3 regions of the Micromonospora sp. NPDC000668 genome follow, and region 3 is predicted to be linked to each of the others. Evidence: predicted binding sites of a transcription regulator. Region 3 holds the regulator's gene; each other region holds the start of a gene.

Region 1 (9,586 bases), on a different contig from region 3:
GGCGAGGTACAGGTCGCGGATGGTGCCACCGAAGATGACCATCTCCGGGTTGAAGATGTTCACCAGGTTGGCCACGCCGAAGCCGAGCCAGTCACCCGCCTGGCGGACCGCCGTCTGGGCGCGGGCGTCGCCCCGGCCGGCGGCGTCGAAGAGCGCCAGCAGCGCGTCCCGGCCGCGGGCGTCCGGCCGGCTGGCGGCACGGAACAGGCCGTACTCACCGATCACGGTCTGCCAGCAGCCCCGGGAGCCGCACTCGCAGGGCTCGCCCTCGCGGACCACCTTCATGTGGCCGACCTCGCCGCCGTACCCGCCGTGCCCGGTCAACCGGCGCCCGCCGGCGATGATCCCGGCTCCCACCCCGACGTCGCCGTACAGGTAGATGACGTCGTCGCAGCCGGCTGCCACTCCCCGGGCGTGCTCGGCGACGGCGGCCACGTCGGCCACGTTGCCCACGGTGATCGGCTGGTCCAGGCCCAGCTCCGCGCTGAGCGCCGCGCCGATCGGCTCGTCCACCCAACCGCTGGTCGGCGCGAGCAGGGCCAGGCCGTCGTCGCGGCGCACCATCCCGCAGACGGCGACGCCGGTGCCGACGCACATCGCGCCGGCTGGCACCGCCTGCTGCATCTCCTTGGCCGCCCCGGCCAGCAGCGGCGCGGCCTCCGCGGCCAGCAACCCCCGGGGCCGGTCCAGCTCCCGGCGGTCCAGCACCGCGCCACCGAGACCGACCCGGGCGGCCCGCAGCCGGTCCACCTCAATGGAGTACGCGTACGCGTAGACCCGGACCGACTCGGGCCGGACCTCCAGGGACGGTCGGCCGGCACGCCTGGTCTGCTTCGGCGTCGCCTCGGTGACCAGCCCGGCACCGGCCAGGTCGGCGGTCAACGCGCCGATGGTGCTGCGGTTCAACCCCAGCGTGGTGGTCAGCTCGGCGCGGGTGGTCGCCCCATGGACGTGCACATGGCGCAGCAGGGCGCCGAGATTCTGCCGGCGGATCTCGTCCTGACTCGGCCCGGTGCGCATGGTCGACGACACCGCGATGCCCGCCGTCAGCGGGTGCCGGTCGTGGCCGAGCGGCGACGGGAGAAGGCGTCGACGCTGGCGGCGAGCAGCAGCACCACGCCGGTGACCACGTACTTGACCCCCGCGCTGTACCCCATCAGGCCCATCCCGTTGTCGATGACCGCGACCACCGCCCCACCGAGCACGGCGTCGAGGATGCGGCCCTTGCCGCCGAAGAGGCTGGTGCCGCCGATCACCGCCGCGCCGACGGCATAGAGCAGTACGTTACTGCCCCCGGTGTTCGGATCGACGGAGTTGGCCCGGCTGGCCGCGACGATGCCGCCGACCGCGGCCATCGACGAGCAGATCACGAAGACCGAGATGCGGATGCGGTCGACGTCGATGCCGGCACGGCGGGCCGCCTCCTTGTTGCCGCCGACCGCGTAGACGTGCCGGCCGTAGCTGGTGCGTTGCAGCACAAAGGTCAGCAGTACGAGCAGCGCCGCCATGATCGGCACCACCACCGGTACGCCCCGCAGCGAGACGGCCGGCACGTTGCGGCTGCGCTCCAGGTTGAGGATGAACACCGCCACGCCCAGCAGGAGTGCGAGCCCGGCGATGCGCGCGACGACCACCGCGAACGGGTCGGTGACGAGCCCGCGAGCGGCCCGGTTGCGGTGCCGCAGCAGTTGCGCCGCCGCGAAGCCGGTGATCGCCACGGCGGCCAGCAGCCAACCGGCGGCCGGGCTGAGGGTGCGGTTGGCGATGGCGAGCAGCACGTCGTCGCGGACCGAGATGTTCCGGCCCTCCTTCATCAGCATCAGCACGATGCCCTGGAAGGCGAGGAAGCCGGCGAGGGTGACCACGAAGGACGGAATGCCGATCTTTGTGACCAGGAAACCGAGGGTGGTGCCGATGAGCACCCCGGTGACGATCGCCGCGAGCACCGCGACCCACCACGGGTAGCCGAGCACGGAGGCCACGTTGGCCAGTACTGCGGCGCATACGCCGCTGGCGAAGCCGGCGGAGAGGTCGATCTCACCGAGCAGCAGGACGAAGACCAGGCCCATGGCGATCAGCGTGACCGCCGCGCCCTGCGTGAACAGGTTGGCGAAGTTGCCGGCCGACAGGAACGACGGCCGCATGATCGAGAAGACCGTGCCGAGGACGACCAGCCCCAGGACGGCCGGTAGGCCGCCGACGTCACCACCGCGGACCCTGCTCAGGTAGGTGCGCAGGTGACTGCCGATGGTCGGCACCTCGGGCAAGGCCGGGGAGTCATCCCGGCGTACGGCGGTGGTGGTCATCGGACGCCTCCTGTGCTCACATCGGCCGGCCACAGGCCGTTGTCGGTGCCGCCCGGGGCGGGCTCGGCGGCGAGCCCGAAGCCGCCCGAGCGGCCGGACGTGATCAGCTCGACCACCTGGGCGTGGGTGATCTCAGTGGTCCTCACCTGGGCGACCATCTGGCCGAGGTACAGCGCGGCGATCCGGTCGGAGATGGCGAAGACGTCGTTCATGTTGTGCGAGATGAGCACCACGGCGAGACCGTTGTCGGCCAACCGGCGGACCAGTTCGAGGACCTGGGCGGTCTGCGCCACGCCGAGGGCGGCGGTCGGCTCGTCGAGGATGACCAGCCGGTTGTTCCACAGCACCGCCTTGGCGATGGCCACGGTCTGGCGTTGCCCGCCGGAGAGGCTGGAGACGTGCTGGCGCAGCGACGTGACGCTGCGGACCGAGAGCCCGGCGAGCGTCTCGGCGGCCATCTGCTCCATGGTCGCCTCGTCCAGCACGATGCCGTTGCGTTTCTCCCGGCCGAGGAACATGTTCTGCACGATGTCGAGGTTCTCGCAGAGTGCGAGGTCCTGGTAGACGATCTCGATGCCGAGCGCGGCGGCGTCCCGGGGGCTGCTGATGGTCACCGGCTCGCCGTTGAAGAGGAACTCACCGGCATCGGTGGGGTGGATACCGCTGATGCACTTGACCAGGGTCGACTTGCCGGCGCCGTTGTCGCCGACCAGCGCGGTCACCTCACCCGGATGGGCCGAGAAGGCCACGTCGCGCAGCACCTGGACGGGACCGAAGCTCTTGTCGATCCCACGGAGTTCCAGCAGGGGTCTCCCGGACACGGGGGGTCTCCTTCGGATGGAGGGGATGCTCTGGGACGCGCCCGGCGGGCACCGTCCGGCGCGGAGGTCTGCTGCCGTGCCGGTCGGCGGAGTCGCCTGGACGCCGATCAGCGGACGCCGGCTTCGGCGCAGAGTTTGGCGTATCCACCGGAGCAGACCTCGTCCCGGGTGACGAAGTCGTCCGCGATGACGTCCGCGATGTCCTCCCGGTAGACGGCCCGGGGGGTCAGCAGGACCGCGGGGACGGCCCGGCCGGTCTCCGGGTCGCGGACCGTCTGCCCGGTGTCCTTGGTCCTGCCCCGGGCCACCGCGACGGCGAGGTCGGACGCGGCCTCGGCCTCCTCCTTGATTGCTTTGTAGACCGTCATGCACTGGTCGCCGGCGAGGACGTTCTGCAGGCCCTGTGGGTCAGCGTCCTGGCCGGTGACCGGCACCCTGCCGTTGAGCTTGTTCTTCTTCAGTACCGAGATGACAGCGTTGGCGACGCCGTCGTTGGCGGCGATCACCCCGTCGATGCGGCCGTCGGCCTGGGTCAGTTGCTGCTCGAAGATCGTGGCGGCCTGGGCGTTGTCCCAGTCCGGCACCGCGTCCATCGGTCCCTGGGTGTACTCGCCCGCGTCGAACTTCGGCTGGAGCACCGAGTTGTAGCCGCTCTTCAACTGACTGGCGTTGTTGTCGGTCGGGGCACCGTTCAGGTAGGACACGGCCGGCTTCCGCACGCCCTTGTCGGCCAGGCACTTCACCAGGCCCTCACCCTGGAGTTTGCCGACGGCCTCGTTGTCGAAGCTGACGTAGTAGAGCGCCGAGCCGCCCACGGTGAGCCGGTCGTAGTCGATGGTGGCGACCCCCTGTGACCTCGCCTTGTCGAGTACGGCCTTGCCGGTGCCGGAGTCCAGGTTCACGATCATCAGGGTGGTGACGCCATTGGTGATCATCTGTTCGGCGATGGTCTGGAACTGACTCTTGTCACCCTGGGCGTTCTGGATGTCGTACTTGACCCCCGCGCGCTGGAACGCCTCCTCCAGGAACCTGCGGTCGGCGCCCTCCCAGCGCGCCGAGGACTTGCTGTCCGGCAGGATCACGCCGATCTTCGGGGTCTTGGCGGAGCCAGCCTGGTCGACTCCGCCGAACGTGTCGCCACAGGCCGCCGTGCCGCCGGTGGCCAGCAGGCCCGCGGTGGCGAAGGTGAGGAGCCCCTTACGCATGTGCAGGGTCCTTTCCGGGGGTGGGGGAGTGTGGTGTTTGTTGTGCCCGGCAACGTATGGCGCTGTCGCCGCGTCCACAAGACTGCCGGGGTGGGGACTTCGTTCGTCGGGGTAACAGTTCGGCAACGCGGCCGTCACCCGGTGATCATCTGGCGCGGACGTGGGCGCTCTCGGCCTCCCTGGACCGAGCGGTCAGTGGGCCTGGAGTGGAGCGGTCCGGGCTTCGGTCAGCGCCACCAGATCCGTGGCGGCCAACTCAAGCTCAAGACCGCGCCGGCCAGCGGAGACGTAGATCGTCGGCAGGTCCAGCGCAGAGTCGTCCAGCACGGTGGGCAGCCGTCGGCGCTGCCCGAGCGGGCTGATTCCGCCCCGTACGTAGCCGGTGGCCCGCTCGGCGACCGTCCGGTCGGCCAGCGCGGCCCGCTTGCCGCCGACCGCCGCGGCGAGCGCCTTGAGGTCCAGCTCGCCGGTGACCGGGACGACCGCCACGGTGAGCGCGCCGTCGACGTCGGTCACAAGGGACTTGAACACGCGCTCCGGCGGTACGCCGAGAGCCGCCGCCACCAGCGCGCCGTAGTTCGGCGCGTCCGGCGCCACCCGGTACGGGTGCGTGCGGTGCGCGATGCCGCGCTTGGTCAGCAGTGCTGTCGCCGGAGTGCCCTGTCCCGCCACACTCTGGAACCTAGTCGACCGGGCGGCAGATCAGCACGGTCGGTGCCCCGGCGACCCGGGTGAGCACCAGACTCGCCGCCGTGTCACCGGCCAGCCGCAGGTCTCGCCGGAGCTGCTCCGGAGTGAGCGCGGAACCCCGCTTGAGGATCTCCACCCGACCCACCCGGCGGTCGCGCAGCAGCGTCCGCAGCCGCTTCAACGAGAACGGCAGCACATCGGTGATCTCCAGGCAGCGCGCGTACGGGGTGCGGGTCGGGCGGTCGGCGTAGAGGTAGGCGATGCTCGGGTCGCCGAGGGTGGCGTCCAGTTCGCCGGCCAGCTCGGCGACGAGGTGCGCGCGGACCACCGCCGGATCCGGGTCGTACAGGTAGCGGCGTGGCGGCCCGACCGACGCCTCGGCGGCACCCGAGCCGGTGAGCTGGTGGCAGCGGACCCCGTCACCGCCCGCCTCCTGCCGGTACAGGGTGGCGCGGCGGGGCACCTCGGCCAGCTCACCGCACCAGAGCGCCGCCTCGACCAGGTCGCCGTCCACGCTGACCCACTCCGCCTCCGCGCCGGTCGGGATGAGCGCGTGGTCCAACCCCGGCGCGACCTTCACCACGGTGCGCGGCACCCGCTCGGCCAGCCCGGTGACGAAGTCCCACGGCGGCGAGTAGGCGCGCGGGTCGAAGATCCGTCGCCCGGTGCCGGCGCGGCGTCGGGCCGGGTCGCAGAAGACGCCATCGACGCCGGAGACGTCGAACGTGGTGGCGTCGCCGCACTCGACCGTGAACAGCTCGGCCAGCCCCGCAGCGGCGGCGTTGGCGGCGGCCATCGCGGCGGTCACCGGGTCGGCCTCCACCCCGTACACCCGGATGCCGGCGCGGGCGGCGGCGAGCGCGTCGGCACCGAGCCCGCACCCGAGGTCGGCCAGGGTGCGCACGCCGGCCGCGTGCAGCCGGGCGGCGCGGCGGTCGGCGACCACCCGGCGGGTGGCCTGCTCCAGCCCGGCGCGGGTGAGGAACATCCCGGCGGCGGCCGGGCCGAACTTGCCGACCGCCCGGTGGCGCAGCTCGGCCTGGGTCAGTGCCGCCGAGGCCAGTGCCGGCGGCACGCCGGTCGCGCGCAGGGCCGACGCCGCGGCCAGCGGGTCACCGCCGGCCAGCCCGGCCGCCGCCGCGAGCGCGGCCGACCCCTCGGGGGTACGCAGCGCAGCGAGCTGGTCGAGATCCACCCGGTCATTGTCCCGGGCCGGCCGGGCTGGCTGGACGGTGGTGTCAGTCGGTGGGCGTGGCGGCGACGAAGGCCCGCCAGCTCGCCGGGGTGAAGGTGAGCGCCGGCCCGGTCGGGTCCTTGCTGTCGCGCACGGCGACCACGCCGGGCAGGTTGTCGGCGACCTCGACGCAGGCACCGCCGTTGGCGTTGCTGCGGGAGGCCTTGCGCCAGGTGGCGTGGGTCAGGTCCATGTCTGCACCACTTCCTCGATCAGCCGGGCGGACTGCCGGCATGGCAGTGCCTCGCCGGTCACAGTCTCCCAGCGCCGCTCCAGGGCGGCAACGTCGTTCGGGCTGTCCACGGTCTGCCCGCGGAGCTGGTTGTCCAGGTGGGCCAGCTCGGCACCGCTCTCAAGTCGGGCCAGGATGAACGGGCCATGGAGCCCGATGTGCCAGGGGGCGTCGGCCGGCACGACCCGGACCTGCACGTTCGGTGCGGTGCCCACGGCCAGCAGGTGCTGGAGCTGGTCGCGCATGGTCTCCCGGTCGCCGAGTTGGCGGCGCAGCGTGTGCTCCTCCAGCACCGCGACGAGCTGCGGACGCGGGTCGGCGGTCAGCAGCGACTGCCGGGCGAGCCGGGCCACCACCCGCGTCTCCACCTCCTCGGCGGTCAGCTCGCCGAGCACACCGAGCATCGCCCGCGCGTACCCCTCGGACTGGAGCAGGCCGGGGATCACCGTCGGGTCGTACCAGCGCAGCGCCGCCGCCTCCCGCTCGATCTCGTCCCACGGGCGGAACCAGTCGGGCGCGGCGTGGAAGCGGACCAGCTCCAGCATGCCGACGAAGAGGCCGCCGGTGTCCAGGATTGAGTCGATGCGGGCCAGGTAGTCCGGCTTGACGGGGCTCTGCCCGGTCTCGACCGCACTCACGTACGACGATGAGTAGTTGACCAGCTTGCCCAGCTCCTCCTGGCTGAGCCCGCGCGCCTGGCGTGCCCGGCGTAGCTGTTCGTGCAGGAACGTCAGGGTCGGTATCCGGGTCACTCGGCTCCCCTTCGTCGGCATCCGGTGGTGGCAACCGACGGTAGGGAGGTGGCCACGGTGCGGCGAGCTGCTCCCGGCGTGTTGCGGTAACGACTGGCGGAACTGTGGCGACACGGCGGAGGGTGCGTTGGCACTCTCCTTGACGGAGTGCTAGCCACGGAATAACCTGCGATTAGCACTCTCACCCTGAGGGTGCCAGCTCCCGGGTCTCACGACCCGGGTGCGAAACGCCAGGCGGACCGGCACCCGCGACGACGGCCCCGCCCGGTGGCATGAGGCAGATTGACGCTGGTTGGCCTCGCCGACCGGCAACGAAACCAGTACCCCAGGAGGGTATGCCCGTGACTACCGCGACCAAGGTTGCGATCAAGCCGCTCGAGGACCGCATCGTGGTCCAGGCGAACGAGGCTGAGACCACCACGGCGTCGGGCATCGTGATCCCCGACACCGCCAAGGAGAAGCCGCAGGAGGGCACTGTCCTCGCTGTCGGCCCGGGGCGCGTCGACGACAACGGCAACCGAGTTCCGGTTGACGTCAAGGTCGGCGACACCGTCCTCTACTCGAAGTACGGCGGCACCGAGGTCAAGTACGCCGGCGAGGAGTACCTGGTGCTCTCCGCCCGCGACGTCCTCGCGGTCATCGAGAAGTAAGCAACCGATCAGTGTCGTTGCCCCGGTCCGGCTCGCCGGGCCGGGGCAACGGCGCTTCGAAGGGACATTCATGGCGAAGATCCTTAGCTTCTCGGACGACGCCCGGCACCTGCTGGAGCACGGTGTCAACGCCCTCGCTGACGCGGTCAAGGTCACCCTCGGCCCGCGCGGGCGCAACGTCGTCCTGGACAAGAAATTCGGTGCGCCGACGATCACCAACGATGGTGTGACCATCGCCAAGGAGATCGAGCTCACCAATCCCTACGAGAACCTCGGCGCGCAGCTGGTCAAGGAGGTGGCGACCAAGACCAACGACGTCGCCGGCGACGGGACCACCACCGCGACCGTGCTGGCCCAGGCGATGGTCCGCGAGGGCCTGCGCAACGTCACCGCCGGGACCAACCCGGCCGGCCTCAAGCGGGGCATCGACGCGGCGGCCACCAAGATCTCCGAGGCGCTGCTCGGCCGGGCGGCCGAGGTCACCGGCAAGGAGTCGATCGCGAACGTGGCGACGATCTCCGCGCAGGACTCCACCATCGGCGAGCTGATCGCCGAGGCGATGGAGCGGGTCGGCCGCGATGGTGTCATCACCGTCGAGGAGGGCTCCGCGCTCACCACCGAGCTGGACGTGACCGAGGGTCTCCAGTTCGACAAGGGCTTCATCTCGCCGAACTTCGTCACCGACCTGGAGGGTCAGGAGTCCGTCCTTGAGGACGCGTACATCCTGGTCACCACCCAGAAGATCTCGGCGATCGAGGAGCTGCTGCCGCTGCTGGAGAAGGTCCTGCAGAACAGCAAGCCGCTGCTAATCATCGCCGAGGACGTGGACGGCCAGGCGCTCTCCACCCTGGTGGTCAACTCGCTGCGCAAGACCCTCAAGGTCTGCGCCGTGAAGGCCCCGGGCTTCGGTGACCGGCGCAAGGCCATGCTCCAGGACATCGCGATCTCCACCGGCGCCGAGCTGGTCGCCCCGGAGCTGGGCTACAAGCTCGACCAGGTCGGCCTGGAGGTGCTCGGCACCGCCCGGCGCGTCGTGGTCGACAAGGAGAACACCACGATCGTCGACGGCGGCGGCCAGTCCTCCGACGTTGCCGACCGGGTGGCCCAGATCCGCAAGGAGATCGAGGCCTCCGACTCCGACTGGGACCGGGAGAAGCTGGCCGAGCGGCTGGCGAAGCTCTCCGGCGGCATCGCCGTGATCAAGGTGGGCGCGGCGACCGAGGTCGAGATGAAGGAGCGCAAGCACCGCATCGAGGACGCCATCGCGGCGACCAAGGCTGCGGTCGAGGAGGGCACCGTGCCCGGCGGCGGCGCCGCCCTGGTGCAGATCCTTCCGGTGCTCGACGACGACCTGGGCTTCACCGGTGAGGAGAAGGTCGGCGTCTCGATCGTGCGCAAGGCGCTGGTCGAGCCGCTGCGCTGGATCGCGCAGAACGCCGGCCACGACGGCTACGTCGTGGTCCAGAAGGTTGCCGGCAAGGAGTGGGGCCACGGCCTCGACGCCGCCACCGGCGAGTACGTCGACCTGGTCAAGGCCGGCATCATCGACCCGGTGAAGGTGACCCGCAACGCGGTCACCAACGCCGCCTCGATCGCCGGCCTGCTGCTCACCACGGAGAGCCTCGTGGTGGAGAAGCCGGAGCAGGCCGAGCCGGCCGCCGGCGGCGGGCACGGCCACGGTCACGGCCACCAGCAC
Region 2 (9,586 bases), on a different contig from region 3:
TTCGCCGCCTACGGTTCGTCCCGACCGAGCTGGTTCGGGCCGATGGGCACCGCGCCGGCCGCCGAGGGTTCGGGCATCGGCGGGGTGCTGCTGCGGCGCTGCCTACGCGACCAACAGTCGGCGGGGCTGGACCGGGCGCAGATCGGTTGGGTCGGGCCGGTGCCGTTCTATTCGGGCAGCGCGGGCGCCCGGATCGAGCGGGTCTTCTTCCTGTACCGACGGACGCTCAACGGCAAATAACGGGCGAATAGGATATAGACCCAGATAGTCCCATTCGCCCGCGTCGGGCATCGACGCCCCCTACCGTTTCGGTAGAGGAGGCAGCCATGACCACGGATGACGACCAGACCGAGGACGGCCCGCCCGTCACCTGGAAACCGGTCGGCGAACTCCCCGGCCAACTGCCGTTCGACCGGCTCGACTACGGCGACGCCGAGCAGTTGGCCGAGATGGCAGAACCGGTGATCGAGGAGCCGCAGGAGATGGTGGACGCACCCATCCAACTGCCTCCGCCGTACGACCGGGCGCAGAAGCGGCGCAACCAGCGCCCCCTGCCCACCTGACGACGAACGGGGCGGACCGCGTCAGCGGCCCGCCCCGTTCGGTGTCGGAACTGGACTCAGAAGTCCATGTCCCCGCCACCCGGGCCAGCCGGGGCAGCCGGGGTCTTCTCCGGCTTGTCCGCGACAACAGCCTCGGTGGTGAGGAAGAGCGCCGCGATGGAGGCGGCGTTCTGCAGCGCCGAACGAGTCACCTTGGCCGGGTCGATGATGCCCGCGGCCAGCAGGTCCACGTACTCGCCGTTGGCGGCGTTGAGGCCGTGACCCGCTTCGAGGTTACGGACCTTCTCCACCACAACGCCGCCCTCGAGGCCGGCGTTGACGGCGATCTGCCGCAGCGGGGCGTCCAGCGCGACCTTGACGATGTTGGCACCGGTCGCCTCGTCGCCGACCAGGTCCAGCTTGTCAAAGGCGGTCTTGCCGGCCTGCACCAGCGCGACGCCACCACCCGGGACGATGCCCTCTTCGACGGCGGCCTTCGCGTTGCGAACGGCGTCCTCGATGCGGTGCTTGCGCTCCTTGAGCTCGACCTCGGTGGCCGCGCCGACCTTGATCACCGCAACGCCGCCGGCCAGCTTGGCCAGCCGCTCCTGCAGCTTCTCCCGGTCGTAGTCGGAGTCGCTCTTGTCGATCTCGGCCCGGATCTGGTTGACCCGGCCCTGGATCTGCTCGGCGTCGCCGGCACCATCGACGATGGTGGTCTCGTCCTTGGTCACCACGACCTTGCGGGCGCGGCCCAGCATGTCGAGGGCGACGGCGTCCAGCTTGAGGCCGACCTCCTCGCTGATGACCTGGCCACCGGTGAGGATGGCGATGTCGGCGAGCATGGCCTTGCGGCGGTCACCGAAGCCCGGCGCCTTGACGGCGACGGACTTGAAGGTGCCCCGGACCTTGTTGACGACCAGGGTGGCCAGGGCCTCGCCCTCGATGTCCTCGGAGATGATCAGCAGCGGCTTGCCCGACTGCATGACCTTCTCCAGGATCGGGAGCAGGTCCTTGACCGACGAGATCTTGCTGTTGACGATCAGGAGGTAGGGGTCGTCGAAGACGGCCTCCATGCGCTCCGGGTCGGTCATGAAGTAGGCCGAGATGTAGCCCTTGTCGAAGCGCATACCCTCGGTGAGCTCAAGCTCCAGGCCGAAGGTGTTGCTCTCCTCGACGGTGATGACGCCTTCCTTGCCGACCTTGTCCATCGCCTCGGCGATGATCTCGCCGACGGTGCTGTCGCCAGCAGAGATGGAGGCGGTGGAGGCGATCTGCTCCTTGGTCTCGACGTCCTTGGCGAGCTTGGACAGCTCCTCCGAGACGCTCGCGACCGCGGCCTCGATGCCCCGCTTCAGGGCCATCGGGTTGGCGCCAGCGGCCACGTTGCGCAGGCCCTCACGAACCAGGGCCTGGGCCAGGACGGTCGCCGTCGTCGTGCCGTCACCGGCAACGTCGTCGGTCTTCTTGGCGACCTCCTTGACCAGCTCAGCGCCGATCTTCTCGTACGGGTCCTCGAGCTCGATCTCCTTGGCGATGCTCACACCATCGTTGGTGATGGTGGGGGCACCCCACTTCTTCTCGAGCACGACGTTGCGGCCCTTGGGGCCGAGGGTCACCTTTACGGCGTCAGCGAGCTGGTTCATGCCTCGCTCGAGGCCGCGGCGCGCCTCTTCGTCGAACGCGATCATCTTGGCCATACGGCGTTGTCCTCCTGGACACTCACGGGCCACCCGAGATGTGTGCCTCGAATGGGCCGCCTGGTGTACGCACCTTGGGACGTCGCCACCTGGCGACGACGACGTCCTTCGGCCGGGCCGGATAGCCCGCGACGACCGGCCATGTGCCGCCCCGGCGTCTCCACGCCGGTGCAACCTGGCCCCACCGTCCCGACCATTGGCACTCGCGGTATGCGAGTGCCAATACCTTGTTTAGCACTCTCCCCTGCCGAGTGCAAGCACGACTGCCGCTGTCAGCCGAGTTCCGCGGCCAGCCCGGCGCTGTTCACCGGCCCCTCATGAGCCCGCTGCTCGACGTACGTCACCAGCAGCCCCACCATCTGCGCCAGATAGGCGGGGAGGGCCAGCACCGCTCCGAGGGCGAGGACCAGCACCACGCCGATCGCGGAACCTGGAGCGGCGAGCGGATCGACTCCAAACGGGGCGGTGCCGACCCCCTCCAGCACGCTCGCGACGAAGGTGCCGACAATCACCACCGCCCCCACCAGCGCCACCCGCCCCAGCAGCAGCCCCAACCGGTCGTGGAACATCCTGAACGACCGGCCGATCGGGTTGTGCCGCTCGAAGAGATAGACCGGCCCGGCCATGCTAAGCGCGAAGGTGAGGTAGATGCCGGGCAGGACGCAGAAGCAGATGCCCAGGCCGACGATCAGGCTGATCGCCAGCGTCCACCCCCAGAGCCCGAGCGCCCGGCGCAGGCCGTAGCGCAGCGCCTCACCCAAACTCACCGGCCCACCGGCCGCCTGACGGGTGATCACCCAACTGCCGGCGGCCCAGCCCACGGACTGCACCAACCCGATCAGCACGCTGCCGACGATGATCACCAGGAACAAGGACGCCAGGTCGGTGAAGAAGTTGTCGGGCAGCGAGGTCGACTCGTCGACGGCGTTCGTGTCCCACTCCGCGGTCGGATCCAGCCCGAGCGAGAGCACCGACAGCACCGCCGCCGGCAGCACCTGGGTGAGCAGCAGGATGGGCAGCAGCAACCGCCAACCGCGCTGGAGCGCACCCAGGCACCGGTTGAACCAACCGCCCAGCCCGGCGCCGGGCGGCGTGACCAGCCGGTCGGACGGGTCGATGCCGGGCGGGTACCACCCGGCGGCCGGTGGCCCGGGATACCAGTGCTGCCCGCCGTACGGCCCGGAGCCGATCGGGTAGCCGCCGGTGGGCGGGAACACCCAGCCCTGCGGCGGCGCGCCCGGTGGCGGCCCCCAAGCAGGCACGGTCGGATCCCAGCCGGGCGGACTGCCCGGCGGCGGGCCTCCAGCCGAAGCGGGCAGCGCGGTCGGATCCCAGCCGGGCGGGGTGCCCCCGGGCGGGAGCCCAGCGGCACCGGGCGCGGTCGGGTCACCACCGGGCGGCGGACCGGACGGGTCGGGCTGACCCGGTGGTGGGGCGGCCGGGGGCGGCTGGTCGGACATGAACCCTCCTCAGCAACGGCTGGAACGGTTCACGATCCTCCAGGGTCCAGCCGCGCGGCGCAGCCCCGGGCCGGCGGCCTTACTGGCGGTGCCCGCTCAGGCGACGACGCGCACCCGCTCCGCCTGCGGACCCTTCTGGCCCTGGGCGATCTCGAACTCCACCCGCTGACCGTCGTCCAGCGCCTTGTAGCCGTCCATCTCGATCGCGGAGAAGTGGACGAACACGTCCTGACCGCCGTCGACGGCGATGAAGCCGTAACCCTTTTCGGCGTTGAACCACTTCACGGTGCCCTGTGCCACGGTGCACTTCCTCACTCTGCGCGGCGTGCCATGCCCCTAGCGCGCGGCACGGGCCGGCGCCGTCGGACCACCGCCTCGGCGATCGATGACTACCGCTGAAACAGGTGACCGAAATCGCACGCTACACGAGGAGTGACGGCCGCGCACGACCACAAATCGGGCGCATCGGCGCCGTTTCCGACAGCACGAAGTCGGCCTCGTTTTCGATCAACCCGATCCACGCTCATGACTACCACGGCGCGGGCAGCCCGCCGGCCGTCCGGCGGCGATCGAGCACGCCGAAACCGTCGTCCACCCCTGTGATAGGCATGCGGGCATGACCACCGATCCGGGCGGAGTCGCCCTCCGGCAGGCGAAGGTCCGTCGGGTCCGGCCGGAGGACGCCGCCCGGATGCGGGCGCTGCGCCTGGAGATGCTCGCCGACGCACCGCTGGCCTTCCTGGAGACCGTGGCCGAGGCCGCGGCCCGCTCCCACACCGAGTACGCCGCCCGGGTCGCGTCCACCGCGACCGGGTCCGGTACCGCGCAGTTCATCGCCGACCCGGGAGGCCGGCTGGTCGGGCATGCCGGGGGCACGGCCGCGCCGTACGAGGCGGGGTTGACCGTGATCTACGCCGTCTACGTCACGCCGGCCTGGCGGGGCATGGGGCTACTCGGTGAGCTGGTCGACGAGGTGGCCGCCTGGTCGCGCGCCTGTGGCCGGCCGGAGTTGCTGCTGGAGGTGGTGGTCGGCAACAACCGCGCCTACCGGGCCTACCAGCGGCTCGGCTTCACCGACACCGGCGTACGCGTCCCGCACCCGACCATCCCCGCGCTGACCGAACTCCAAATGCGACGCCCAGCCTGAACCCCAAGAACCCTCCCAAGGCAGAACCCCGGTGATGTTTCCAAGAGCCGGCTGCGTCGCGCCTAGCGTGCGCCGAGAGGGTTTCCGGGGCAGCCCGCCCCGCGCAGGGATCAAGCCTGACCGCCCGGAGCGGGGTGGGCTGCCCCGGAAACCCCAACAGCAACCAAAGACCAACGATCAGACAGGCCGCCGCGACTGCACGATCCGGAACCGATTCGCCACGTACGCGCCGTCGGTCAGCGCCGAGTTGGCCGCCGCGTTGGCGCCGCTGCCGTGGAAGTCGGAGAAGGCCGCCGACTGGTTCACGAAGACCCCGCCGGTGAGGTTGCAGGACAGGTGCACCCCGACCTCCACCGCCACCGCCTCGGTCGCGTCCAGCACCGCCTCGTCCGTGGAGTAGACCCCCGCGGTGAGCGCGCCCTTCTCGCCGACCGTCCGGTGTAGCAGTTCCAGGCTGTGCGCGGTGGAGTCGGTGGCGATGGCGAACGAGATCGGCCCGAACCACTCCCGGCCGTAGGTCTCCGCGTCGTCCGCGCCCAGCTTCACGATGGTCGGGGTACGCACCACCGCGTCGGCGTACGACGGGTGCGTGACGGCCCGCGACTCCAGCACCGGCTCGCCGACCTTGGTCACCTCGGCCAGCCGCTCCAGCACCCCGTCGTTGACGATGGCACCGGTCAGCTCCACACCCCGGGCCGGGTCGGCGGTCAGCTTGCCGACCGCCGCGGCGATCCCGCCGGCCACCTCGTCGAAGCTCTTGTGCCCCTGGTCGGTCTCGATGCCACCGGCCGGGATGAGGAAGTTCTGCGAGGTGGTGCACATCTGGCCGCTGTACAGGGTCAGCGTGAAACCGAGGTTGCGGCACATGCCGGCGAAGTCGTCGGTGGAGTCGATCACCACCGTGTTCAGCCCGGCCTTCTCGGTGTAGACCGCCGCCTGCCGGGCGTGCGTCTCCAGCCAGTCGCCGTACTCGGTGGAGCCGGTGAAGTCGACGATCTTCACGGCCCGGTGCAGGGCCAGGTCGCTGGCGAGCTTCTCGCCGGGCGTCTCGGCGGCCAGCGTGATCAGGTTCGGGTCGAAGCCGGCCTCGGCGAGCACCTCCCGGGCGTACTTCACGGTGATGGCCAGCGGCAGCACCGCGCGCGGGTGCGGCTTGACGATCACCGGGTTACCGGTGACCAGCGAGGCGAACAGCCCCGGGTACGAGTTCCAGGTCGGGAAGGTGTTGCAGCCGATCACCAGCGCCACCCCGCGGGGCACCACGTGGAACGTCTTGGTCATCCGCAGCGGGTCACCCTTGCCGGCGGACTTCTCCCACCCGGCCGTCGCCGGGTGCCGGGTCATCTCGGCGTACGCGTACGCCAGCGCTTCCAGCGCCCGGTCCAGCGCGTGCGCGCCGCCCGCCTGGAAGGCCATCACGAACGCCTGGCCGCTGGTGAACTGCACCGCGTTGGCCAGCTCGAAGATGTTCTTGTGCAGCCGGTCGAGGATCTCCAGGCAGACGCCCACCCGGGCCTGCGGGCCGGCGTCGCGCCACGCCGGCAGCGCGGCGGTGGCGGCGGCGACCAACTGGTCCACACCTGCGTGCGGGTAGCGCACCGCCAGCTCCACCCCGAACGGGCTCGCCTCGGTGGCGACCCGGTCGCCGGTGCCCGGCTGGTCGAGGGGGAAGTCGCCACCCAGGTACGCCTCGAAGGCGGCCTTGCCGTCGGCGGCGGCGGTCTCGCCGTACACCCGGGGGCTGGGGGACTCGGGATAGGCGGACCAGTAGCCCCGCTCCGTGATCGCGGTCAGCGCACGGTTGAGGGTGTCGGCGTGCCTGTCGTACAGGGGATGCGGGGTCTCCGTCATGCCCGCCATCATGCCTGAGGAGCGCCCGTGAGCAGTAGCGCCGATACCCGTCAGAGAGTGAGCTGCCAGTTGCTCCAGGAGTCCACCGGGCGGAACCCGAGCCGCTCGTTGATCGCCACCATGTAGCTGTTGCTCGCCGCGTTGAAGGTGTCGATGACGCGTACCGCCTGCTCGTGGGTGAGCAGATGATGCAGGTTCTCAATCTTGGCGAGCAGGCCGAGCCGGTGCCCCCGGTGGGCCGGGTCGACGATGGTGATCTGTTGGAACGCGTGCCAGTCGGCGGAGGCGCCCACGTCCAGCAGCGTCCAGGCGACCAGCCGGCCGGACTCCTCGTGCAGCACCCCGAGGTTGTAGCGCCGCCGACCCCGGGCGTCCAGGGCCCGTTCGGTGCCGCGGATCCGCTCGGCGTCCACCTGCTCCGGTTCCCACTGCACGTCTCCCATGGGCGCATCCATGAGCAGCCGGCCGTCCAGGTAGGCGACGTCCGCCACGTACTCCTGCGGGGTCGCACCCTGCCAGCAGACCGACCGATAGCCCTCGGCTAGGGCGTGCGCCTCGGCCAGCGCCGCGCGCAGCGCGACCCGGTCGATGGTGCCGACCTCGAGTCGGCGACGCACCTCGGCCAGCGCGGACTGGGCTCCGGTCGCGGCGGCGAACGCATCGCCCGCCACCGTCCGGGCCGGCCCGTCGGGCAGCGCCGAGACGGTCATCGCGACCACCCGCTTGCGTCCGCGCTCGCGCAGCAGGCGTACCCCGTGCTCGTGCAGTGCCCGACCGACGCCCCGCCGCCGCAGCTCGGGATGCACTACCAGCTCGGCCGTGGCGTTTTCGGTGTTGTCGAGCTGCGGCAGGTCCAGCTGGACATAGCCGGCCGGTACGCCGTCCAGTCGGGCCAGCGCCCAGAGCGTCTCGGTGCCGGGCATCGGCGTGTGGAAGAACGCGTCGAAGCGACGCCGGCAGAAGGGCGGGAAGTCCGGGAGATCGGCGTCGTTGGCCGCCGCGCCGATCCGGTACGCCTCGTCGACCGAAGCTCGGTCGGCGCCGTCGAACGACGCGATGGTGATGCTCATGCCGCCGAGCGTGCACCCCGGGAAAGCGATCGGGCCAGCGAATTAATCGCTGGCCCGATCGAACGTGGTCGGGAGGGACACTCGCACAACGCCTCCGGCGCTGGGTCGCAAGAACTTCAAAAGTCTCCGGCGAAATGCCCTCCCGCAGGGAGCATCTTGCGCCGTCCGGTTCCTGCCGTCAAGTCCAGAGCGGTGGGTTTTCCACACTCACTGCGAAAAGCCAGTTACCCGGCGGATCGGCCCGATCCCCCGTCCGGGCGATCCCCTATCCCCCGCCCGACCCTGCACGCCCACCCCTCCGGCGCGGGGCGGGGCGGGGTGGGCGGGGCTGATCAGCCCAGGAGGCCGGCGTCTCGGGCGGCACGGAGGGACGGCTTGATGTGGTGGGTCGGGCCGACCTGGCCGGCTACCGCATCGATGGTCTTCAGCCCCTCGCCGGTGTTGAACACCACGGTCTCCGCCGTCGGGTCGAGCCGACCGGACTCGACCAGCTTGCGCAGCACCGCCACGGTGACCCCACCGGCGGTCTCCGCGAAGACGCCGGTGGTACGGGCCAACTGCCGGATGCCGGCGCGGATCTCGTCGTCGTCGGCGTACTCCATCCAACCGTCGGTGCGGCGGACCGCCTCCAGGGCGTAGAGGCCGGCGGCCGGGTCGCCGATGTTCAGCGACTTGGCGATGCCGGTGGGCTTGACCGGGGTGATCGTGTCGGTATCGGCGTGCAGGGCGGTGGCGATCGGGTTGCAGCCTGCGGACTGGGCACCGAAGACCTTCCAGCCGCCGGCCGGCGCCTCGACCAGCCCGATCTCGACCAGCTCGGAGAACGCCTTGTCAATCTTGGTGAGCAGCTCGCCGCTGGCCATCGGGATGACCACCTGGGCCGGGATCCGCCAGCCCAACTGCTCAGCCACCTCGTAGCCGAGGGTCTTGGAGCCCTCCGCGTAGTACGGCCGGACGTTGACGTTGACGAACGCCGTGTCCTCGAACTCGTCGGTCTCCACCAACTCGCCGCAGAGCCGGTTCACGTCGTCGTACGAGCCGTCGATGGCGACCAGGTCGCCGCCGTAGACCGCGGTGGTGATGACCTTGCCCTGCTCCAGGTCACTGGGGATGAAGACCACCGAGGGCACCCCGGCCCGGGCGGCGTGCGCGGCCACCGAGTTGGCCAGGTTGCCGGTGGAGGCGCAGGCGAACCGGCTGAAGCCGAGCGCGCGGGCGGCGGTGAGCGCCACCGAGACGACCCGGTCCTTGAACGAGTGGGTCGGGTTGGCGCTGTCGTCCTTGACCCAGAGCGGCGCGGTGATGCCCAGCTCGGCGGCCAGGTGCGGGGCCGCCACCAGCGGGGTGAGCCCCGGGTCGAGGGTCACCCGGGTGGACGGGTCCTGACCGGCGGGCAGCAGCGCGGCGTACCGCCAGATGTTGTTCGGGCCGGCCTCGATCTGCTCACGGGTGACGGCGGCCAGGGCGGCGGTGTCGTAGTCGACCTCCAGCGGGCCGAAACACTCGTAACAGGCGTGCTGGGCGGCGAGCGGGTAGCGGGCCGAACAGGCGCGGCACACCAGGGCTCGGGCGGGGCTGGAGGAGGTGTCGATGCCAGGGGTGGCGAGCGTCGACGTCATGTCGAGGAGTCCTCTCATCTTTCCCCACACCGCACGGTGCGGCGGGGACGGAATTGGCACCTGCCCCGCAGGTCGCTCAGCGGTGAGCGCGCGGGGTGGTTGCCGGGGCGTCGTCGGGCCGTATCCCTCAGCCCCTCTGGATGAGGTATTCAGTTGTGCCGTCGAGTCTAGGCAACGCCGGGCGCCGCCTCCACCGC
Region 3 (9,586 bases):
GAAGTCGGTCGGCGGCTCCGGATGCGCCTCGTCGGAGTACGCGTCGACCAGGAACCCGGTGGCCGCAGCCGGGCCGGGGGTCACCGTGGTGTCGGTCAGCCCCAACGGCGTCAGCACCCGCTCGGTGAGCACCTGCGCCCAACTGCCACCGCGCAGGCGGGCGACCAACTGGCCGAGCACGGCGAGCCCGAGGTTGGAGTAGTGGAAGCGACGGGCCGGCGGCAGCACCCGCTCGGCCCGGTCCAGCTCGGCCACCAGCCGATCGGCGTCCGGCGCGCTCAGGGTGTCCCAGACGTCACCGAACGGCTCGCGCTGCAGGCCGCCGGTGTGCGAGAGCAGCCGGCGGACGGTCAGCTCTCCGTGCGCCGGCAGGTCCAGGTGCCGGCCCACCGGGTCGTCCAGGTCCAGCAGCCCGTCGTCGCGGCACTGAAGGGTGAGCACCGCGGTGAACGTCTTGGTCACCGAGCCGATCCGGAACTGGGTGCGCGGTCCCAGCGCGTTGTCGCTGCCGGTGTCGCCCACGGTGCACTGCCACAGCGGCCGATCGGCCCGGTGCAGCGCCGCCGACACCGCCGGCACCCGGGCGTCGGCCTGCACCCGGCGGACCAGGCGGCCCAGCCGCTCGTCCACGCGGGCGTCGAGGCCCGGTCCAGTGCTCACGCCAGGTCCCGGGCGAGCATCGGGCCGAGCGGCGCGCCACCGAGCAGGTGCGCGTGCGCGTGGAAGACCTCCTGGCCGCCGTACGCGCCGGTGTTGAACATCAGCCGGAATCCGTCGCCGAGCAGCCCTTCGTCGTCCGCCACCGCGGCGGCCGTGGCCAACACCTCACCGGCGAGCGCCGGGTCACCCTCGGCGAGGGTGGCGACGTCGGCGTAGTGCTCCTTCGGAATGACCAGGACGTGCACCGGCGCCTTCGGGCCGATGTCCCGGAAGGCGAGCGTGGTGGCGGTCTCCCGGACCACGGTGGCCGGGATCTCCCCGGCGACGATGCGGCAGAACAGGCAGTCGGATCCCATCCGGGCAGTGTAAGGAAAGGGCCCCCTGTCAACCCCTCCGGTGGCGCAAGGGTCCCTTCCCGGCGTTCGCGACGGCTACGGCAGGATGCCCTGCATGACGGATCGGGCGGTACTGGTGACCGGGGCCTCGCGCGGAATCGGGCGGGCGGTGGCGACAGTGTTCGCGGCCGGCGGCGACCGGGTGGCGATCCACCACCGCGACTCGGCGGACGCGGCCGAGGAGCTGCGCGCGCAGCTGCCCGGCGAGGGGCACGTGGTGGTCCGCGCCGACCTCACCGACCCGGACGCGGTGCGGGCCATGGTGGACCGGGCCGCCGAGCTGCTCGGCGGGCTGGACGTGCTGGTCAACAACGCCGGGGTGTACGGCGACCGGGACGACCCGCACCCGATCTTCGGCGCCTCCTACGAGCAGTGGCAGCGGCGCTGGCGGCAGGTGCTGGAGACCAACCTGACCGGTGCCGGCAACGTCATCTGGTGCGCCGCCCAGCACATGCGGGAGCGCGGCGGCCGGATCGTCAACGTCTCGTCCCGGGGCGCGTTCCGCGGCGAGCCGCAGCAGCCGGCGTACGGCGCCAGCAAGGCGGGGCTGAACGCGCTGGGCCAGTCCCTCGCCGTGGCGCTCGCGCCGTACGGCATCGCGGTGGCCACCGTCGCGCCGGGTTTCGTGGCAACCGACATGACCACCGAGCACCTGCGCGGCGAGAGCGGCGCGGCGATCCGCGCACAGAGCCCGTTCGACCGGGTGGCCCGGCCGGAGGAGATCGCCGCCGCGGTGCACTGGCTGGCGTCGCCGCAGGCCGAGTGGGCCTCCGGCACCATCGTCGACCTCAACGGCGCCTCCTACCTGCGCAGCTGACCGCCGGGGTACAGCTGTCGGACGGTCACCAGCGGCCGAGCCGGGTGGCGAGCACGCTGAGCGCCGCGACCCCGGCCGTGGAGGTGCGCAGCACCGCCGGCCCGAGCCGCACCGGCCGGCCTCCGGCCGCGCGGAACGCGGTCAGTTCGGCCGCGTCGATGCCGCCCTCGGGGCCGACCACCAGGACGATCTCCCCGGCGGTCGGCAGCTCGGCCGTGGTCAGCCGCTCCTCGGCCTCCTCGTGCAGCACGAACCCGGCGGCGGCACCGGCGATCCGGCGGGCCACCGTGGCGGTGGACTCGTCCGGTGCACCGGCCACCACCGGCAGCCACGGCCGGCGGGCCTGCTTGGCCGCCTCCCGGGCGGTGGCCACCCACTTCTCCCGGGCCCGTACGCCCCGGTCACCGCGCCACTGGGTCACCGAACGGGCCGCCGCCCAGGGCACGATCTCGTCGACCCCGACCTCGGTCATCGCCTGCACGGCCAGCTCACCCCGGTCGCCCTTGGCGATGCCCTGCACGGTCACCAGCCGCGGTACGGGCGCGTCCGCGTACCCCCGGGAGGTGACGGTGAGCTCCAGGCTGCCCCGGCCGACGGCGGTGACCACGGCGGCGGCCGTGCCGCCCCGGCCGTCGGCGAGCAGCAACTCCTCGCCGACCCGCAACCGCTGCACGGTGGCGGCGTGGTGCCCCTCGGGACCGTCGAGGGTCAACGCGTCGGCGGTGGGCAGGGACTCGACCAGGAACAGCGGCGCGGACACGATGATCAGGCTAGCCGCAGTGGTCAGGCGTGACCGTTGAACGCGTCGCGCATCCGGGAGAAGAAGCCGCCCTGCTTGGACAGCTCGGCGACCTCCTCGCCGCGGGTCTTGGCGAAGTCGCGCAGCATCCGCTCCTGGTCCGGGTCGAGCTTCGTCGGCGTTCGGACGTCCAGGTGCACGTAGAGGTCGCCCCGGCCGGTGCCGCGCAGGTGCGGCACGCCCCGGGCGCGCAGCCGCAGGGTGCTGGCCGGCTGGGTGCCGGCCTTGACGTCGACCGTCTCCTCGCTGTCCAGCGTCTTGATGGTCAGTCGGGTGCCCAGTGCCGCCGCGGTCATCGGCACGGTGACCCGGCAGTGCAGGTCGTCGCCCTTGCGGGAGTACACGTCGTGCGGCCGCTCGTGGATCTCCACGTAGAGGTCACCGGCGGTGCCGCCACCCGGGCCCACCTCGCCCTGCTGGGCCAGCCTGATCCGCATGCCGTCCTCGACACCGGCCGGGATCTTGACGGTCAGCGAGCGGCGGGTACGCACCCGGCCGTCGCCGGCGCAGGTGGGGCAGGGGTGCGGGATGGTGGTGCCGTAGCCCTGGCAGACGGTGCACGGCCGGGCGGAGACCACCTGGCCGAGGAAGGTGCGCTGCACCGACTGCACCTCGCCCCGACCGCCGCACGCCTCGCAGGTGGCCAGGTGGGTGCCGGCGGCCGTGCCGGCGCCGGAGCAGGTGGTGCAGAGCACCGCGGTGTCGACGGTGATCGGCGCCTCGACGCCGAACGCCGTCTCGTGCAGGTCCAGCTCCAGGCGCAGGATCGCGTCGGCGCCCGGCCGGGTCCGCGGACGCGGGCCACGGGCGCCACCCGCCGCGCCGCCGAAGAACGCGTCCATGATGTCCTGGAAACCGACGAACGGGCCGGCCCCGCCCGGACCGCCCGGACCGCCAGCGCCGCCGCCACCACCGGGGGCGAGCGGGTCGCCGCCCAGGTCGACGATCTGCCGCTTCCGGTCGTCCGAGAGGACCTCGTACGCGGCGTTGATGTCCTTGAACTTCTCCTGTGCCTCCGGGTCCGGATTGACGTCCGGGTGGAACTGGCGCGCCAGCTTGCGGTAGGCGCGCTTGATCTCGTCGTCGGAGGCTTCCCGGCTCACACCGAGAATGCCGTAGTAGTCCCTGGCCACTGCGTTCCGTGTCCTCATGTTCGTCTCGCGTTGCGCCGGTCGTCGGCCGGAGCCGGCCGTCGGCCCTGACTGGTCAGTTCTGGGCCAGCAGCTCGCCCACGTAGCGTGCCACGGCGCGCACCGTGGCGATGTTGCCGGGGTAGTCCATGCGGGTGGGCCCCAGCACCCCCAGGCCGCCCACGATGGTGGCGCCGGGGCCGTACCCGGTGCTGACCACCGAGGCGGCGCGCAGGTTGTCGAACTCGTTCTCGTCGCCGATCAGCACCCGGGTCGTGCTCGGCTCGGTCTCGCCGATGAGCTTGAGGAGCACGACCTCCTCCTCCAGCGCTTCGAGGATCGGGCGCAGAGAGCCCTGGAAGTCGAGCAGGCCGCCCCGGGTGAGGTTGGCGGTGCCGGCCAGCGCGATCCGCTCCTCGTGCCGCTCGACCAGCGTCTCCAGCAACACCGTGGCGAGGGTGGTCATCGTCGGACGCAGCTCGGTCGGCGCCTCTTCGACCAGCGTCTGCACCAGCGGCGGCGTATCGGACAGCCGGGCGCCGGCGAGCTTCTCGTTGACCAGCCGACGCAGGTCGGTGACGTCGTCGGCGGGCACCGGCCCGGGCAGCTCGACCAGCCGCTGCTCCACCCGACCGGTGTCGGCGATCATGACGAGCATCAGCCGGGTGGTGGAGATCGGCACCAGCTCCAGGTGCCGCACCGAGGATCGGGCCAGGCTCGGGTACTGCACGACGGCGACCTGCCGGGTCAGCTGGGCGAGCAGCCGCACGGTGCGGTGCACCACGTCGTCGAGGTCGACCGCACCGACCAGGAAACGCTCGATGGCCCGGCGCTCGGCCGGGCTGAGTGGCTTGACCCGGGACAGCCGGTCGACGAAGAGGCGGTAGCCGCGGTCGGTGGGCACCCGGCCGGCACTGGTGTGCGGCTGCCGGATGTAGCCCTCCTCCTCCAGCACGGCCATGTCGTTGCGGACCGTGGCCGGGGAGACGCCGAGCTGGTGCCGCTCGACCAGCGCCTTGCTGCCGACGGGCTCCTGGGTGGAGACGTAGTCCTCGACGATGGCGCGGAGCACGGCTAGCTTGCGGTCGTCGAGACCCATCCTCCGCACCTCCTGTCGCACGTCGGCCGCCGGCCACGGTGGGGCCGGCGGACCGTCCTGGCACTCGACTGTAACGAGTGCCAGTCTACGTCGGCGTACCCGCCGGCGCGATGATCAAGGTCGTCGCTGTCCGTTCAGCCGGGCCGACCCGGCGGTGTCGCTCTGGTGCGGCGTTGCCACGGGCCCTTACCGTGACATCCATGACTGAACCACCTCGCCCTCCCGGCGCGGGAGACCCCGGCGGATACCCGACGGACCCGACATCCCCGCCGCCCTCTCCGGGCGCCTCGGCCGAGCCACCCACCGCACCACTGTCCGGGGCACCCGGCCCGGGCGGCTATCCCCCGGCCGGTGGCTATCCGCCGCCCACTGGTGACCAACCGCCGTCGGGTGGCTACCCTCCGTCGGGCGGCTATCCGCCAGCCGGGGGCTACCCTCCTGGCGGCTATCCGCCCGGTGGCGCCTACGGCGGCCCCGGCGGCGGCTACGCCAACAACGAGGACAAGACCTGGGCGCTGGTCGCGCACTTCGGCGGCGCCGCCGGGATGATCATCAGCGGCGGCGTGCTCGGCTGGATCGGCCCGCTGGTGGCGATGCTGGCCCGGGGCAACCAGTCCCCGACGGTTCGGGCGCACGCGGTGGCGGCGCTCAACTTCCAGCTCATCTGGTCGATCGTCGGCCTGGTCGGCTGGGTGCTCTCCTGCATCGTGATCGGCTTCATTCCGGTCGCGGCGGCGATCATCCTCGGCGCCGTGTTCGGCATCATCGCCGGGATCAAGGCCAACGAGGGCCAGCTCTACCGCTACCCGCTCTCCGGCAGCTTCATCAAGTGATCCAGGCCGGCCGCTCCCCCGGCCGGTCCGGCACACCGTCGCGCCGACCGGGGGGCGGCGCGACGGTCAGGGCAGCAGGTCGCGGACCACGGCGTCGGCGAGCAGCCGGCCGCGCAGGGTGAGCACCGCCCGGCCGGCCGCGTACTCCGGGGCGGCCAGCAGGCCGCCGGCCAGCGCCCGCTCGGCGCCGGCCCGGCCGGTGGCGTCGAGCACCGCCAGCGGCAACCCGGTGGCGAGCCGCAGCCGGAGCATGACGTCCTCCATGTGCGCCTCGTCGACGGTGAGCACCTCCCGGGCCAGGCCGGGCGACGCGCCGGCGGCCAACCGCTGGGCGTACGCCGACGGGTGCTTGACGTTCCACCAGCGCACCCCGCCGACGTGGCTGTGCGCCCCGGGGCCGAGCCCCCACCAGTCCGCGCCGGTCCAGTAGAGCAGGTTGTGCCGGCACCGGGCCTCGTCGGTGCGGGCCCAGTTGGAGACCTCGTACCAGGACAGGCCGGCCGCGTCGAGGGCGGCCTCCGCAGCCAGGTAGCGGTCCGCGGCGACGTCGTCGCTGGGGTACGGCAGCTCACCGCGACGCATTCGGGCGGCCAGCCGGGTGCCGTCCTCCACGATCAGGGCGTACGCGCTGACGTGGTCCACCCCGGCGGCCACCACCTGGTCCAGCGAGGCGGCGAAGTCCTCGGCCCGCTCCCCCGGAGTGCCGTAGATCAGGTCCAGGTTGACGTGCTCGAACCCGGCGTCGCGCGCCTCCAGGGCGGCGGCGGTGGCCCGGCCGGCACTGTGCCTGCGGTCGAGGATCGCCAGCACCCCCGGGGAGGCGGACTGCATGCCGAGCGAGATCCGGGTGTAGCCGGCTGCCCGCAGCAGCTTCAGCGATTCCGGGGTGACCGACTCCGGGTTGGCCTCGGTGGTCACCTCGACGTCGGCGGCGAGCCCCCAGGTGCGGTCGATGCCGTCGAGGATGCGGGCCAGGTCGTCGGCGGGGAGCAGGGTGGGCGTGCCACCGCCCACGAAGACCGTGTCGACCCGCGGCGGTGGGCTGTCACCGAGCACCCGGGCGGCGAGCGCCAGCTCGGCCAGCACCGTGTCGGCGTACCCCTCACGGCTGGCACCGCCGCCCAGCTCGCTCGCCGTGTAGGTGTTGAAGTCGCAGTAGCCGCAGCGGCTGGCGCAGAAGGGCACGTGCACGTACACGCCGAAGCCGCGCTGGCCGACCGCGGCGGTGGCGGTGGCGGGCAGCGATCCGTCGACGGGGACGGTCTCACCATCTGGAAGGACGCCGGGCATGGCCACTAGTGTGCCCGGCATGACCTCTCCCGACGTCCTCGTGCGGGTCGCCACGGCCCGCGGGGTGACCACCCTCACCCTGGACAGCCCGCACAACCGCAACGCACTCTCCACAGCCCTGATGACCCAGCTGCTGGGTGGGCTGGCCGACGCGGTCGCCGACGAGGCGGTCCGGGTGATCGTGCTGGACCACACCGGCCCGGTCTTCTGCTCAGGTGCGGACCTGAAGGAGACCGCCTTGGCGTACGCCAGCGGGACGGTGCCGGCCGGGATGCTGGGCGAGGTGCTCGCCGCGCTCTGGGAGTGCCCCAAGCCGGTGCTGGCCCGGGTGGCGGGGCCGGCGCGGGCCGGCGGGTTGGGCCTGATCGCGGCCGCCGACCTCGCGGTCTGCGCCGACGAGGCGACGTTCGCCTTCACCGAGGTGCGGATCGGGGTGATCCCCGCGGTCATCTCGGCGACCGTGCTGCCCCGGCTGCACCCGCGCGCCGCCGCCGAGTTGTACCTGACCGGGGACACCTTCGACGGCCGGCGGGCCGCCGAGATCGGCCTGGTCACCGCCGCCGTCCCGGCGGACGGGCTGGACGCGGCGATACGTCGGTACTGCGACTCGCTGGTGCGCGGCGCGCCCGGCGCGCTGGCCGGCGCGAAGGACCTGCTGCGCCGGCCGGGCACCGCCGAGCTGCGCGGCGAACTGGCCCGACTGTCGGCGCTGTCGACCGGCTACTTCCTCGGCGACGAGGGACGCGAAGGGGTCACCGCGTTCCGGGAGAAGCGGGACGCCAGCTGGGTACCCGCCGCGGATTAGCCGGTTTGTCCTGCCGACGGCGGGGAACGTCACTCTGGCCTTCCCCGCTCCCCTCGGGCGTGAACCGGTCGGACGACCCGGACGACGCCATCGGGGACGTACGCTTGGCGGACTGTCGATCTGGGGGTGTGGGTGCGAACTCGTGCAGCCGTGGCGGGCGGGGTGGTTCTCATCCTCGTCGCCGTGATCGCAGTCTGGCTCGTCGTGCGGCAGGTCGGGGACCGTCTGCAGCTACCACTGGCGACCCGGAAATGCACGGTCCAAGCCGACGGCCGGGTCGCCCTGGACGCCGACCAGATGGCCAACGCGGCGACCATCGCGGCGATCGGCGCACAGCGCGGGATGCCGGAGCGGGCCGTGGTGGTCGCGCTGGCCACCGCGTACCAGGAGTCCGGGCTGCGCAACCTCGCCGATGGCGACCGTGACTCGGTCGGCCTGTTCCAGCAACGTCCGAGCCAGGGCTGGGGCACGCCGACACAGATCCGCGACCCGCGCTACGCGGCGAACCGGTTCTACGCGGCACTGAAGAAGGTGCGCGGCTGGGAGAAGATGCGGGTCACCGACGCCGCCCAGCGGGTGCAGCGCTCGGCGTTCCCCGAGGCGTACCAGAAGTGGGCCGACGACTCCGAGGTGCTCAGCCGGGCGCTACTGGGCGACGTCACCGGGGCGGTCGCCTGCACGGTGGGGCGTACCCCGGTGATGCACGGCGCGGCAGCGGCCGCCCAACTGACCCGCAACCTGGTGCTGGACTGGGGGTTGTCGGGCACGGACACGGCAGGCCAGACCGGGCTGGCGGTGACCGCGGGCGACCAGCGCGACGGCTGGCGGTACGCGCACTGGCTGGTCTCGCACGCCCAGGACCACGGGGTGAAGCGGGTCCGCTTCGGCGACCTGGAGTGGACCGCCCGGGACGGCACCTGGGGCCGGGTGACCGGTGAGCAGAGCGCGGCCGGTCAGGTGGTGGCCGAGGTGTTCGCCGAGGGGTGAGCGGCCCGGATCTCTTAACCGGCAGTCACCGCACAATCGGACAACAGCCAACAAACGCCGCTATTTATCGCGGAAACCTGACTCTACGGAGTGGCTCCGCTGCGCATGGTCCGGCTGAGGTCCATTCCTGTCATGCGCACTCCCCGCTGCCAAGGTGATCGCGTTACGATCGGCGGCCTGTGCCAGAAATGGTTTCACCTCATGGGGAGGGGTACGACGCGGTGTTCGATTACGGCGACCGGACCGGCTACGAACCGATCAGCGACACTGACCGCAAGGAGTTTCACGAGCAGGGCTTCCTCCTGCTGCGCAACGTCCTGACGGAGGACCACCGGGCGGCGCTGGAGGCGGCGGTCGACCGCGTCTACGCGGAGGAGCAGGCAAAGGGCACCACCAAGAAGGACGGCACCCTGCACCTGCTGGGCTTCCTGGAGCGCGACGAGCTCTTCGGTGAGCTGCTCACCCACCCGATCGCCTTCCCGTACATGTGGGGGCTGGCCGGCTGGAACATCTACACCCACCACAACCACCTGGACGTCACTCCGCCGGCCGCCGAGCCGGAGAAGCCGTACTGGGGTTGGCACCAGGACGGGTACCGGCAGAACTCCGACCCGGAGACGATGGACCCGAACCTGCCCCGGCCGATGTTCTCGCTGAAGGTCGCGTACGTGCTCTCCGACCTCTCCGAGACCGGTCGCGGCGCCACCAAGGTCATCCCGGGCAGCCACCTGTGGAACTCGCTGGACCGGCCCAAGGACCTCAGCGTGCACA

Evidence for each region. The regulator HrcA, encoded in region 3, represses chaperone genes, less so after heat shock. The targets are predictions, from matches to a motif close to GGTTNGCACNCTCNNNNNGAGNGTGCNAACC.
Region 1: a site for HrcA is predicted at 7,411-7,441, ahead of groES (co-chaperone GroES). Genes of this name have one in related genera too.
Region 2: a site for HrcA is predicted at 2,437-2,467, ahead of groL (chaperonin GroEL). Genes of this name have one in related genera too.

Annotation. Positions count from the first base shown of each region.
Region 1 is NZ_JBIAYP010000003.1:520,162-529,747, reverse strand. It holds gene ACFY29_RS18645 (ROK family transcriptional regulator) at 1-1,020, opposite strand, end outside; gene ACFY29_RS18640 (sugar ABC transporter permease) at 1,047-2,306, opposite strand; gene ACFY29_RS18635 (ATP-binding cassette domain-containing protein) at 2,303-3,127, opposite strand; gene ACFY29_RS18630 (substrate-binding domain-containing protein) at 3,235-4,332, opposite strand; gene ybaK (Cys-tRNA(Pro) deacylase) at 4,525-5,004, opposite strand; gene ACFY29_RS18620 (methyltransferase domain-containing protein) at 5,015-6,217, opposite strand; gene ACFY29_RS18615 (DUF397 domain-containing protein) at 6,261-6,449, opposite strand; gene ACFY29_RS18610 (Scr1 family TA system antitoxin-like transcriptional regulator) at 6,440-7,240, opposite strand; gene groES (co-chaperone GroES) at 7,576-7,890, shown strand; gene groL (chaperonin GroEL) at 7,961-9,586, shown strand, end outside.
Region 2 is NZ_JBIAYP010000003.1:862,202-871,787, forward strand. It holds gene ACFY29_RS20290 (GNAT family N-acetyltransferase) at 1-240, shown strand, start outside; gene ACFY29_RS20295 (hypothetical protein) at 327-563, shown strand; gene groL (chaperonin GroEL) at 620-2,242, opposite strand; gene ACFY29_RS20305 (hypothetical protein) at 2,515-3,702, opposite strand; gene ACFY29_RS20310 (cold-shock protein) at 3,799-4,002, opposite strand; gene ACFY29_RS20315 (GNAT family N-acetyltransferase) at 4,319-4,849, shown strand; gene paaN (phenylacetic acid degradation protein PaaN) at 5,027-6,700, opposite strand; gene ACFY29_RS20325 (GNAT family N-acetyltransferase) at 6,751-7,770, opposite strand; gene thrC (threonine synthase) at 8,103-9,389, opposite strand; SAM riboswitch class I at 9,401-9,536, opposite strand.
Region 3 is NZ_JBIAYP010000001.1:1,936,252-1,945,837, forward strand. It holds gene ACFY29_RS09000 (serine hydrolase domain-containing protein) at 1-660, opposite strand, end outside; gene ACFY29_RS09005 (histidine triad nucleotide-binding protein) at 657-1,016, opposite strand; gene ACFY29_RS09010 (SDR family NAD(P)-dependent oxidoreductase) at 1,111-1,872, shown strand; gene ACFY29_RS09015 (16S rRNA (uracil(1498)-N(3))-methyltransferase) at 1,898-2,632, opposite strand; gene dnaJ (molecular chaperone DnaJ) at 2,656-3,804, opposite strand; gene hrcA (heat-inducible transcriptional repressor HrcA) at 3,878-4,900, opposite strand; gene ACFY29_RS09030 (DUF4870 domain-containing protein) at 5,101-5,733, shown strand; gene hemW (radical SAM family heme chaperone HemW) at 5,800-7,023, opposite strand; gene ACFY29_RS09040 (enoyl-CoA hydratase-related protein) at 7,043-7,828, shown strand; gene ACFY29_RS09045 (hypothetical protein) at 7,961-8,815, shown strand; gene ACFY29_RS09050 (phytanoyl-CoA dioxygenase family protein) at 9,037-9,586, shown strand, end outside.